Regions from separate parts of the Jeotgalibacillus marinus genome, predicted to be linked through region 3. Evidence: predicted binding sites of a transcription regulator. Region 3 holds the regulator's gene; each other region holds the start of a gene.
The links. The regulator LexA, encoded in region 3, represses DNA repair genes until DNA is damaged. The targets are predictions, from matches to a motif close to CGAACATATGTTCG.

Region 1 (4,295 bases), on a different contig from region 3:
CATTAGTTGCTGCTGCTGTAAATAGTCTGTTGACACTTACAGGAACACTGGAAACAGGCTGGTCGATTGTTGTAGCAACACTTATTTCTGCTATTGCAGTTGAAGTTGTGATTGTAACTAGAAGGAAGGTGGGGATGACATGAATACGACAATGGTGTTATTGATCGTAGGGATGGCTGTTGTCACGTATATTCCTCGCGTTCTTCCTTTAACGATTTTAGAAGGTAAAGAACCGCCACCATTCTTGCAGGAAGTATTGAGGAATATTCCGTTTGCTGTTTTGGGTGCATTGATTTTTCCTGGCATTTTATTGATACGAGAAGGGGACATTTGGTTTGGCCTCGTTGGTGCATTTGCCGCATTCGCTTTGGCGACGGTTGGAGCAAACGTGATGGTTGTCGTGATTGGGTCAATTGCGGTGCTGTCGGTGTATTTGTTTGTGTTTTAACTTTTTTTGATAGTAGTTTTTATGATGTTGTTTATCTTCTTTTGAAAGACCAATGGAAGCTTTCAACAAAAAAAGAGCGAAGAAGGCTATTAGGTTAGCTTTCTTCGCTTTTTTTATTCTTTTGCATGGGCGTGTTTCGGTTGTGCAACGGTATCTTTGATCACTTGGATACACAGCACAAGGCAAAGCATTCCCAATAGCCATAGTAAGCCCGCTACACCCATAAAAAAATGGATTTGATCGACTATGTTGGCAATAGGTGTTGTTCCGCTTGATTGATCGCCAAGACCCATCCAAAATAAAATGTGAGCTACGACCGTAAAAACTAAATGGGCAACCAGCCATAACAAAGCGCTTTTCATTTGGGGTGCGTATTTCATGGACCAAATCGTAAACGCAATGATTGCGATCACAACCACCACAAAGCCCCATTCTAAAATTGCTAAAAAAGTGTCATTCAGTTGGTATCCGTTCATTATTCAAGCTCCTTGCCACGAAATATCCTGCTATCTTCTATTATTCATGATGCACGGACGTATTGCCACCCTATTGCGTGGCGATTTATTGAATTTAGCTTATTGGTTTAGGTGAATCTTGCTACAAGGTCGAAGTTTCGTACTGGAGGGTAAAAGGTTGAGGTAGTCAAAACTGTTTTTATACACAAAAAATTGAACCCCTCCCTATAAAAGTACTGGGAGGGGGTTCAGTTCTACACACCGTGTGTATCTTCTAATGTATTTAGTTCAGTTGAATGCTTTATAAACGATGCTTGGTCTTGCTGGTCTAGCGCTTCATTGATTGCTGTTAGAAGTTGCTCTTTGCGATGTTTAACTAGTATTTCGTTGAGAACCATGTCAACGTAAATCTCCATCATCGTCATTTCGCTTGATTGCTTTTGAGGGACGTTTGACTCATTCATGAATTTTGCGAACGATTTGTTGTTTTCCATCTTCATCACCTCTACTGCTTTTTTTTATTATAGTGAATAATCCGAATAAAATCAACAGAAAAATTTTAATATTTAGATAATAATCATTTGGAACTGTAATGGGCTAGGGAGAAAGTTATAATAGTTTTTAAAAATTCTGTCATTTTTACTATACAGAAATATATCTTTTGATGTATAATAGTGTCAGATTCATAAAAAGGAGTGATTATGTGGAAAATATAACACATCCATATTTACCTCATTTGGGCACAACATACATCGTGAATGCGCAAACGATGCTACTGGAGCCTATAAATGAAGATAATAAGAAAAAAACAATAGTCTACGAAAAGGATCGTTCCCCTTTCCTTGTAGAGCACCCTCCTCAAGAAATCCTACACAACTCCTGCCTCTACTTTCTTTCTACCTATGAAGGCCGAAAGTTCTCAACTAAAACATTAACGAACATTCGACACAAACCACCAATTGTGATTGATCCTGTTACAAACGTTTATTTTTTTTCTACTCACTCAGATAAAAATGATCAAAATCGTTGGTTGTCGCTGCAGCATTTAAGGGGCTATGAAACTTATAAGAAGGAAAAAACATTAGCTACACTCTCTGGTAACGTGGAGGTGGTCCTACCCGTTTCAAAAAAATCTTTTGTTCAACAATATTTAAAGGCCTCTCATCTTTTTTGCCGAACACAATTTAACCTCGAGGAAATCCGTGAAAAAACGGATCCGTCTTACACCGTAGAAAAACAGGTCAACCGTTTATTTGTTGTGGAATACTTAAACCGCATTGAACAGACAGTTAATAAACGTTAGGAAAAAGAGATCCCTGTAGTTGGAGGGGTTGCTTCTCTTTCTTTAAGTCGTTCAAACAGATAAAACCGCAACAAGTCTTCTACATGATTTCTGAGTCTTGGGTTAAAATAATTGTGTTTTTCCTCATAACCGTTGTAGACGAATAAATAAAGTGTGAAGGCGTCATCTGACTGTAGCTTTACAACTGTCATTCCATTTTCTCGTAGGTGGCGTTTGATCCTTGCTAGGTCCCGTTGTACTGCTTTCGTTGTTTCTTCAATCAGTTCTAAATAAGGTCTATTCAACTTGAAAGAACTTTTTTCCACGATGAGACGATCCCGTTCTAATATTGTTAAAAGCATCGGTAAATAAAAAGCATTTTCCAATTTGTCGCGATCCTCTGCTGGAATCTTCGTCATATTGATCCCCCTCCGAAAAAGAACGCATGTTCGTATATTATTATTTTACACAGATTGTTAGAACATACAACAGGAATTTTTTTCTTTTGTTGCATATCACGTTTGCAATATTCTGTAAAATAACTAATAATAGAATGAGTTGGTTATCTTGATATTGTTGGCTAATTAGGAGGGGTTATCGTGTCAAAAAAACGCAAACTAACAGCAGAGGATCTTTGTTCCATTCAATCCGCGACAGATCCAAGATGGTCGCCAAATGGCAAAGAGGTCGCTTTTATTAAAACGCATATTCAACAAGAAAATACATACGTATCAAATTTATACCATTTAGATGTAACAAGTGGAGAAACGACACAATGGACATACGGTGAAGGGAGAATATCTTCTCCAAGGTGGTCACCAAATGGTGAAGAACTAGTATTCGTGTCAAATCGTAGTGGTAAAAATCAACTTCACGTACTGTCAACGCGTGGGGGAGAAGCAAAGCAAGTAACGGAAGCTGACAATGGAGCAGGCAATCCAGTTTGGTCACCATGTAGCGGCAAAATTGCTTTTACGACATCACTTAAAAAAGGCGAGATTATTCCAAAAGATGAGTCAGCAGAAGTAGAGGAAGTGAAAGGTAAGGACGAACTTAAGCCGTTTGTAACAAGTTCAATGAAATATAAAGCTGACGGCACAGGTCTTTTAGAAGAGAAGGAACAACATATTGCCATCGTGGATTTAGCAACGGAAGAAATTACACAAGTAACCGAAGGTGAACATAGCTACACGCTTTTTGACTGGTCGCCTAATGGCGAAATGATTGCGTATGCAACAAACGACGGTGTTGAAGAGAAAGATTTTTCGTTTAACAATGAGTTGTACCTTTACAACTTAACGGATAAAGTACGTGAACATATTGAAACAAAAGAAGGCTATGTGGGAGGAGCTGAGTGGTCGCCCGATGGCAAAAAAGTAGCATATGTAGCGAGTGAACGAACGTATGAAAATGCATCACACTCAAAGCTTTGGGTATACGACGCCGTTACAAAAACCCAAGAGTGCATCACAGAAGGAATTGATGCGCCAGTAGGTGATTTTGTTGTAGCGGATATTCAACAAGGAGCAGGTGTACAAAGTGTCGTTTGGAACGATAAAGAAAGCTTTTACTTTGTCATCAGTGATCAAGGTAATGTGTCATTGTATTACGGATCAATAAAGGGGGAAGTATATCCAGCGCTAGATGGTGAACACCATATCTATGGCTATGATGTTCATGGACCATCACAGCAAGTCATCTTAGCGATTAGTACGCATACAAACCCTGGCGATCTGCATTTGTTACATGTTCCAACTGGTAAAAACACGCAGGTGACGAGGGTGAATGAAAAGTGGCTAAACGAAGTTGAAATCGCTCAATCAGAATCTATTGTTGTAAAAAGCACAAATGATTGGGACGTGCATGGTTGGTTGATGAAACCGCCTGGCTATGTTAAAGGAGAAAAATATCCTCTAGTGCTTGAAGTACACGGTGGTCCACACGCGATGTACGCCAATACTTTTTTTCACGAAATGCAGTTGTTAGCAGCGCAAGGCTATGTTGTTCTTTACGTTAACCCACGAGGAAGCCACGGTTATGGACAAAAGTATGTCGATGCAGTTCGTGGTGATTACGGAGGAAATGATTACAATGACTTAATGGCAGCGGT
Region 2 (4,295 bases), on a different contig from region 3:
AATGCCATGTTTTTCGTTATAGGAAATTTGTATTTCACGTCTTCTAGCTGTTTCATCAAGTGCCCGTTGCATCGAATCCGTAACTTTGTTCGCGTACATAATAACATGACCATTGGAGTTACGGGCTGCACGACCAATCGTCTGAATGAGTGCACGATCTGAGCGCAAGAAGCCTTCTTTATCAGCGTCTAATATAGTAATCAAAGACACTTCAGGGATATCAAGACCCTCTCTAAGTAAGTTAATTCCGACGAGCACATCGTATTTACCTAAACGTAAGTCTCGAATAATTTCAATACGTTCCAAGGTTTTAATTTCAGAGTGCAAATACTGTACCTTGATACCGATTTCTTTTAAATAATCGGTAAGATCCTCAGACATTTTTTTGGTTAAGGTTGTAATCAACGTACGTTCGTTACTCTTAATACGCTCCTGGATCTCGCTTATTAGGTCATCAATTTGACCTTCTATTGGGCGCACTTCAATCGTTGGATCAAGGAGTCCAGTTGGTCGAATAATTTGCTCGATCATTTCTTTTGTATGATCAATTTCATACGGACCAGGCGTTGCTGAAACGTAGACAGCCTGGTTCACATGTTGTTCAAATTCCTCAAATCTTAATGGTCGATTATCCAATGCTGATGGCAAACGGAAACCATGATCGACGAGCATTTTTTTACGCGCTTGGTCTCCGTTGTACATTCCTCTCACCTGTGGTAATGTCACATGCGATTCGTCAATAACAAGTAAAAAATCTTTTGGGAAATAATCAATAAGCGTGTATGGCGTTGCACCTGCTTCGCGCAAGGTTAAATGCCTTGAATAGTTTTCGATTCCTGAGCAAAAACCCACTTCATTCATCATTTCAAGGTCATAGCGAGTACGTTGCTCTAGACGCTGTGCTTCGAGGAGTTTGTCCTCTTCTTTTAAAATTTTTAACTGTTCTTCAAGCTCTTCCTCTATATTTACAATGGCTTTCTTCATTTTTTCTTCACGGGTAACGAAGTGGGATGCTGGGAAAATTGCCACGTGGTTCCGCTCACCTAAAATTTCTCCAGTCAGTGCATCAACCATTCGGATGCGGTCAATTTCATCACCAAAAAATTCAACACGAATACAGTGCTCATCATTTTTTGCTGGAAAGATTTCAACGACGTCTCCACGCACACGGAATGTACCACGTTGAAACGCAATGTCGTTTCGTTCATATTGAATGTCTACCATTTTTCTAAGAAGTTGGTTCCGTTCAATTTCCATTCCAGTCCTTAAAGAAACCACAAGCTCGCTGTATTCTTCAGGCGAACCGAGCCCATAGATACACGAAACACTTGAAATAATAATCACATCATCGCGTTCGAAAAGAGATGATGTTGCCGAGTGACGCAATTTATCAATTTCATCATTGATGCTGGCATCTTTTTCAATGAACGTATCGGTTTGCGGCACATAGGCTTCTGGCTGGTAGTAGTCATAGTAGCTGACAAAATATTCAACCGCATTATTCGGAAAAAACTCTTTAAATTCACTATATAATTGACCAGCTAACGTCTTATTATGTGCAATTACAAGGGTAGGTTTCTTCACTTCTTGGATCACGTTTGAAATGGTAAAGGTTTTACCTGTTCCCGTCGCACCTAGCAACGTTTGGTGCGTGGTGCCATTATTGACTCCTTGAACAATTTTTTTGATCGCCGCTGGTTGATCACCTGCTGGGTTGTAGTAAGATTGAAGATCAAACTGTTGAACCATGAAAAAACCTCCCATTAGTCACTCTAAACTCTCTTCTATATTCATACCCTTAATCCTCGATTGAAACAAGTGAGAGCATCAAAATTAACGCCTTAATTAAACTTTCTTCTATTTTATCACAACATATTCTGAAAAAGACAGAAAAAAGAACATATATTCGCATTTTTGTTTTTATACAATGGAACTTAAATTCAGAGAACGAAACATCTCGAGGAGGACTGTGTGGGGGGAAACAGTGCTTTAGTCTCCTTCAACAAACTAAAGCAACTACAAAAAAACACAACGCCTATGGACGTCATGTATTTTTGTCTTTATGTTGTTTCATATAACTGTTAGCAAACCAAAGACCAATAGTGAGAGAGGCGGCGTCAACGATGATAATGAGCCAGCTTCCTACATAGCCTTTGTATGAAGATGCTGCGATAAGGGCAATGGTTAAGATCATTGCAATCCAACGACTGTACGTGACACGTGTAAAAAGTACAACGAGTAGTGCAGGTGCAAAAGTGGCTAGGATCAATTTTGTGCCCATCAAATCACCTCTATCCTTGAACCATCTTACACAACTCAATCACCATCTGCAATAAGGTTTTTGGTGATTTTACTCAATTCGCTGTGTGGAATGAACTTTTCTGCGAGCATATCAGGTAACACATTGCTTAAAAAGAATTGTACACTGTCCATATCATTAAATTTCACAATGGTTGTGAGCGCTTCTTGGTATATTTCCAAAAAAATCGGCTCAGGATTCCCTTTTTGAATTTCTCCAAATGATTCATACAACAAATCGATTTTATCTGCGACAGATAAGATATTCCCTTCAAGCGTATCATCTTTTCCTTCTTTAAATCGGTCCAAATAAACTTCTTGAAATTCAGCTGGGAATTCAGCTGTCACAAACTTATGCGCCATCTCTTCTTCCACTTGGCTGAACAAGCGGTTTAACTCTGATGATGCGTACTTTACTGGCGTTTTAATATCCCCCGTGAAGATTTCAGGGTAATCATGATTGAGCGCTTTTTCATAAAGTGACTTCCAATCAAGCGTTTTCCCATGGTATTCTTCCACCGTCCCAAGAAATTGCGCAATCTTTGTCACTTTAAATGAGTGTGCAGCAACAGTATGTTCATTGTATTTAAATTTCCCAGGACACCGATACAGTTTTTCCATGTCTGATAAGCTTTTAAAATAGTGATGGATTCCCATATAACCCTCTCCTGACCCTATTGTAGATTTAGCTTATCTTAGCACCAAGGAAGCGTGGCGACAAGAAAAGACCATGTATTTACAAAAAAACAACCGAAAAGTTCGTTCTCTTCGATTGTTTTTTATAAAATTCCATAAATGATAAAAGCATCTACTACTTCAAATAGCTACCCCTAATGCACAGCTAATTATGTAATCATGCGCTATCCGGTGCATATTGGCGCATGCGATCTTCCACCATGATGATCCCAAGTTGATGATGTTGCCCATCATGCAATGCACGCTGAACAAAGCGAATTTCTCCGTTTTGACCGAGCACTTCAAGCTTACAATGTGCACGGTTTTTTTGAAGCGCACCGTATAGCTCGCTTTCATCTTTGACTTTTATTCCGTTGACCTTTTGTACTATTTCTCCTCGGCTCAACCCCATTTTATGTGCTGGTGTATTTGGGATAATATCAACCACCATGATACCTTGATTACGGTTAATAAAATGATAACCTGAATGACGACATAGCTCTCTTGTTTTAATGATCAAATAAATCCGTCCACCGAATGCCACAGCAAATGCAGCTAGCCACATATATGGCGCCCACCAACCCGCTACAGCAAGCATCGTGACAAGTGTACTAAGCCATATCACTTGTTGTGATGCTTGACGAATAATTGGCGTGGGTAAATCGTGCACAATTGTAAGTTGAAATCCAAGTACAAACGGCACTAATAACAACGACCAGGATGTTGAACCAACTGTCATCACAGGCCACCAACCTGCCATTTCACCAAGATTACCTGTAGGTACAAGTAAAAATAACGGAACAAACCACAAACGCTTCGTGAAAAATGCCCCTGCTTTCATTCCGCGAGGTGTTCGAATAAACCGTGGCGAGGTACCTTTACCGGCATTCCATTTCATTAACAACCCTTCCGCTAAAAGCAATACACCCATAATCACACTCGTGACACCAATTGCTGCAAGGTCGAGTGATTCACTTGGTATCCAAGATGGCATGTCCCATGGAACCATTGGTAATAAAAATAAAATTCCAGCTGCAAGAGGTGCAAGAAGTGCCGCTGATAAAACACGGAATTGCCATGTAACGATCGCCATCAACATTAAGACACTGACCAGGTAAATCCACAGTAAGGGAACTTGAATACCAATTGCCACGATTACAATTGAAAGAACGAGACCAATGAGCAAACCCATGCCTACTAAACTTTTTAATTCAACTCCCCTCGTTTGGATCCTAACTCGTATGTCCTTCCGCTCTCGTTTCACGCGTACAATTCCAGCAACAACGCTTGCAATAATTGCTACAAATAAAAGAGGGTTCAAA
Region 3 (4,295 bases):
TATTGTTCTTTTTAGCGTGTTAGTTATTGGCAGTCTGCTTATTTTGCTTGTATCGCATTACATTGTTGAACCGGTGAAAAAACTGACAAGCGCAGCAAAAGAAATGGCGAAGGGGAATTTATCCTTTCGACTTAAACATAGAAGGAAAGATGAGATCGGGGAATTGATGGACAGCTTTAATCATATGGCAAGTGAAATTCAGAAAGTTGATAAAATGCGTGAAGACTTTGTCAGTAATGTTTCCCATGAAATTCAGAGTCCCATTACGTCGATTCGTGGTTTTACACGTGCAATTAGGGATGGAGTCATTCCCGTGGAACATCAAAAGGAGCACCTTGATATTATTTATCAGGAAACATTAAGACTTTCAAAGCTCAGTGACCATTTGCTTCGGCTTGCTTCGCTTGATTCAGAAAATCATCCTTTTCATCCGGTTGAGTATCGGTTAGATGAACAGCTGCGTAGAATAATTCTCGTGACTGAACCGTTATGGATTAAAAAAAATCTTGACATTGAACTTGATCTGCTAGCTTGCCGTGTTATGGTCGATCGTGATTTATTTGAACATGTTTGGCAAAATTTGATTACGAATGCTATTAAATACTCAGGTGATAACAATCGGATTGTTGTTCAAATGGAAAACACTGGTCTAGCTGTTCTCGTTCATATAATGGATACCGGAAGAGGAATTCCCAAAGAAGATTTGCCGTATGTATTTGACCGATTTTATATGGTCGATAAAGCAAGAAGCCGTTCAGGTGGAGGAAATGGGCTTGGGCTGTCAATTGTAAAAAAGATTATCGAACTCCATGGCTGCAAAATAGACGTCAAAAGTGAGGAATGGAAAGGGACTTGTTTTACGGTTTCCATTCCTCTATAGATAGAGACTATCAAAAAGAGTAATAATCATTATGACAAAAGGTTACGGTACGGAAGTTTTATGGGGAGAGGTTGGTTAAGAGTGATGCGTCTAATTCGACGGTTAACCATATATTTTCCTGCCAATATTGGACAAAACATTTAATTCAACTTATATACAATATACTATTTGATGAAAAATTTGTTGATAAAAATAAATATAACAATATTTATTCTATATTGTGAATTCTGATTGCAACCAAAACCTATTGTTTCATGCTATTTAGACGAGAAGTTAAATTTTATGCATTTTACACAAGCCGTAAGTTAGAAGGATTTTGGGGGACTTGAAATTAGAAAGAGCCCTCTTGGTTTGATGAGGGTGTCAATACATGAACGAATTGACCCCTATTTTGATATCTAGGAGGACCCCATGATTCTAAATTGAAGGCAAGGCTACCAGTTATACGTCCACTTAATGAACTTGACGGTAAACGCCAATGACTTTACCTAGAATGCTAACGCTTTTTAAGATGATAGGTGCCATCGTTGAGTTCTCAGGCTGTAATCGAACATGGGTATGTTCTTTAAAGAATCGTTTGACTGTTGCTTCATTTTCTTCAGTCATGGCTACAACGATATCTCCATTGTTCGCCGATTGCTGTTGCTTCACAATGACATAATCGCCATTAAGAATTCCAGCTTCAATCATAGAATCACCCATGATCTCTAGCATAAAGACTGTGTCATCAGAAGAAGCTAGGCGTTCTGGAAGTGGAAAATACTCCTCCACATTTTCGATCGCGGTAATCGGTGAACCTGCAGTTACCTTACCAACAATAGGGACGTTTACAACACTTTGTGTAGGAATGCTATCTTCATCCAAGTTTAGAATTTCAATCGCTCTTGGTTTCGTTGGGTCACGGCGAATCAAGCCTTTGCTTTCCAGACGGGCTAGGTGACCATGAACGGTTGAGCTTGAAGCTAGTCCAACTGCCATTCCGATTTCACGAACTGAAGGTGGATAACCCTTATCGCGAACTTCGCGTTTAATGAATTCAAGAATATCAAGTTGCCTATTAGATAATTTTTTCATGGGAGCACCTCTCTTTTTGACTATCGAATTCTTATGTAATTATAGCATGAATTTTTTAAAAATACAAACATAAGTTCGAATTTTTAGCTTGATACAAAACGGATGTTCGGTATATAATATTAGCAATAATTGCGAACGTATATTCGTCATAGTCGTTTCAATATAGCTACTTTATGAAAAGATTCCTATGTTATTCTATTTATTGTTGTACATTTGCTTTTTGACTTTATCTAACTTTTTTTACGGATGATCGTGAGAACAGTTATCTACAAATAGTAGTGTAAGAATGGCACTTTCGATGAATTTATAAATGGATAATCTCTGAGAACAAGTTATTATCTATTCTATCAGTATAAGGAGAAAAGCTTATGTTGCCGACCTCTACTAAAGTTCAATTTATCTAGGATGGGATTCAGCGGGCTTCCGAAAAATAATAGTAGTAGTTTAGAGGTGTTAGAATGAACGTCGTAATCTATTGTCGCGTGAGTACAGATAAAAAATCCCAAGAAACGTCACTCGAACGTCAAGAAGAAGAACTGAGGGCATTAGCCCATCGAAATCAATTTAAGATAGTTGATACAATACGGGAGCAAGGAAGTGGATTTGATTTAGATCGTGATGGGGTTTTCGCATTACTTGAAACAGTACGAAGAGAAGAAGTGAATGGAATACTTATTCAAGATGAAACGCGTATTGGAAGAGGGAATGCTAAAATTGCGCTGATTCACACTTTAATGAAGGAAGATATCCGAATTTTCTCTGTTAGCCACGATGGTGAACTGGAGCTATCAGAATCAGATTCAATGATTCTACAGATTGTTAGTATGGTAGAAGAACACCAACGGAAAATTCATAATTTGAAAATCAAGAGAGGAATGAAACGTGCGGTTGAACGTGGATTTCGTCCCGAGAAAAACTTAAAAGATCGTGGGAACAAAGAAGGACGTGACAAAATCGTCGTGCCAATCGATGAAATTCTCCGATTGCGCAGAAATGGGTTAACCTTTCATGAAATTGCCGCTACGTTACGTGGTTTAGGTCATGATGTTTCCAAAGCAACAGTACATAGACGTTTTCGCGAATACATGGACAGGCAAATCGATACATAAAAAGCACATTTCTTGTCAGAGCAACACATTTTTAGTACGATACAATGTATTATAAACGTTGTAGTAGTTCTAGAAAGGGTGTTTTATATGTTATCAAATAAAAAAATGTCACGTATAAATGAATTATCGGCTAAAGCTAAAAGAGAAGGGTTATCAAAGGAAGAAACCGTTGAACAGCAAACCCTTCGCCAAGAATACTTGTCTGCCTTTCGTGGTTCAATGAAGCAAACTATTGAAAATGTTCGCGTCTTAGATCCAGAAGGTAAGGATGTCACACCAACGAAGCTTAAAGAAGTTCAAAAACGTAATCGCATGCATTAAACCTTTCGTACTTATATCGTGACAAAAATGCCATTCAACTGGCTTTTTTGTCGTGTATGGAAAAAAATTTTAGTTAATTATTTTGTAAGCGTTATCGTGTAGAGATGAATGCGGTTTTTTCCCAAGTGTGATTTATCCCAACAATGTCTAAGAAAAGGAATTTTATCGAGTTGTTTGTACATCTCTGCTTTTTTGCGTACAATAGATACGTATAATGATGATAGAGAGGATGTTTTGTATGTTTACATCAACGGATGATTTAGCGATTAGTACAGTACGCACACTTTCAATTGATGCGATTGACAAAGCCAATTCAGGCCACCCAGGTCTTCCAATGGGGGCTGCGCCATTTGCTTATACACTATGGACTCGTTTTATGAATCATAATCCGAAAAATCCAGATTGGTTTAACCGGGACCGCTTTGTCTTATCAGCTGGTCATGGATCAATGCTATTGTATAGCTTACTACACCTTTCAGGGTATGACTTACCAATGGAAGAAATTAAAAACTTTCGTCAATGGGGATCAAAAACCCCTGGACACCCTGAGTACAAACATACGGTTGGAGTAGAAGCGACAACTGGTCCACTTGGGCAAGGTCTTGGTATGGCTGTAGGGATGGCAATGGCAGAGCGTCATTTGTCAGCGAAATTCAATCGCGGAGAGCATAATGTGGTTGATCACTATACATATACACTATGTGGAGATGGCGACTTGATGGAAGGTGTTTCTTCTGAAGCAGCATCTTTGGCTGGTCACTTGAAATTGGACAAGCTTGTTGTGCTTTATGATTCTAACGACATTTCACTCGATGGTGATCTAGATCGTTCATTTTCAGAAAGTGTTCAAAAGCGTTTTGAGTCTTACAATTGGCAGTACATTCGTGTAAACGATGGCAATGATATTGGCG

Region 1: AB1471_RS07480 (YhjD family protein) is a predicted target of LexA. The motif match lies at 2,624-2,637, and genes of this name have one in related genera.
Region 2: uvrB (excinuclease ABC subunit UvrB) is a predicted target of LexA. The motif match lies at 1,896-1,909, and genes of this name have one in related genera.

What each region holds. Positions count from the first base shown of each region.
Region 1 covers NZ_JBFMIA010000004.1:125,478-129,772, reverse strand. The annotation lists gene AB1471_RS07505 (AzlC family ABC transporter permease) at 1-143, shown strand, start outside; gene AB1471_RS07500 (AzlD domain-containing protein) at 140-448, shown strand; gene AB1471_RS07495 (hypothetical protein) at 562-924, opposite strand; gene AB1471_RS07490 (IDEAL domain-containing protein) at 1,158-1,397, opposite strand; gene AB1471_RS07485 (competence protein ComK) at 1,607-2,206, shown strand; gene AB1471_RS07480 (YhjD family protein) at 2,203-2,604, opposite strand; gene AB1471_RS07475 (S9 family peptidase) at 2,785-4,295, shown strand, end outside.
Region 2 covers NZ_JBFMIA010000007.1:109,350-113,644, forward strand. The annotation lists gene uvrB (excinuclease ABC subunit UvrB) at 1-1,749, opposite strand, end outside; gene AB1471_RS09995 (CsbA family protein) at 2,045-2,281, opposite strand; gene AB1471_RS10000 (HD domain-containing protein) at 2,317-2,955, opposite strand; gene AB1471_RS10005 (PDZ domain-containing protein) at 3,152-4,295, opposite strand, start outside.
Region 3 covers NZ_JBFMIA010000011.1:11,957-16,251, forward strand. The annotation lists gene AB1471_RS11865 (sensor histidine kinase) at 1-880, shown strand, start outside; gene lexA (transcriptional repressor LexA) at 1,334-1,954, opposite strand; gene AB1471_RS11875 (YneB family resolvase-like protein) at 2,413-3,063, shown strand; gene AB1471_RS11880 (DUF896 domain-containing protein) at 3,151-3,384, shown strand; gene tkt (transketolase) at 3,623-4,295, shown strand, end outside.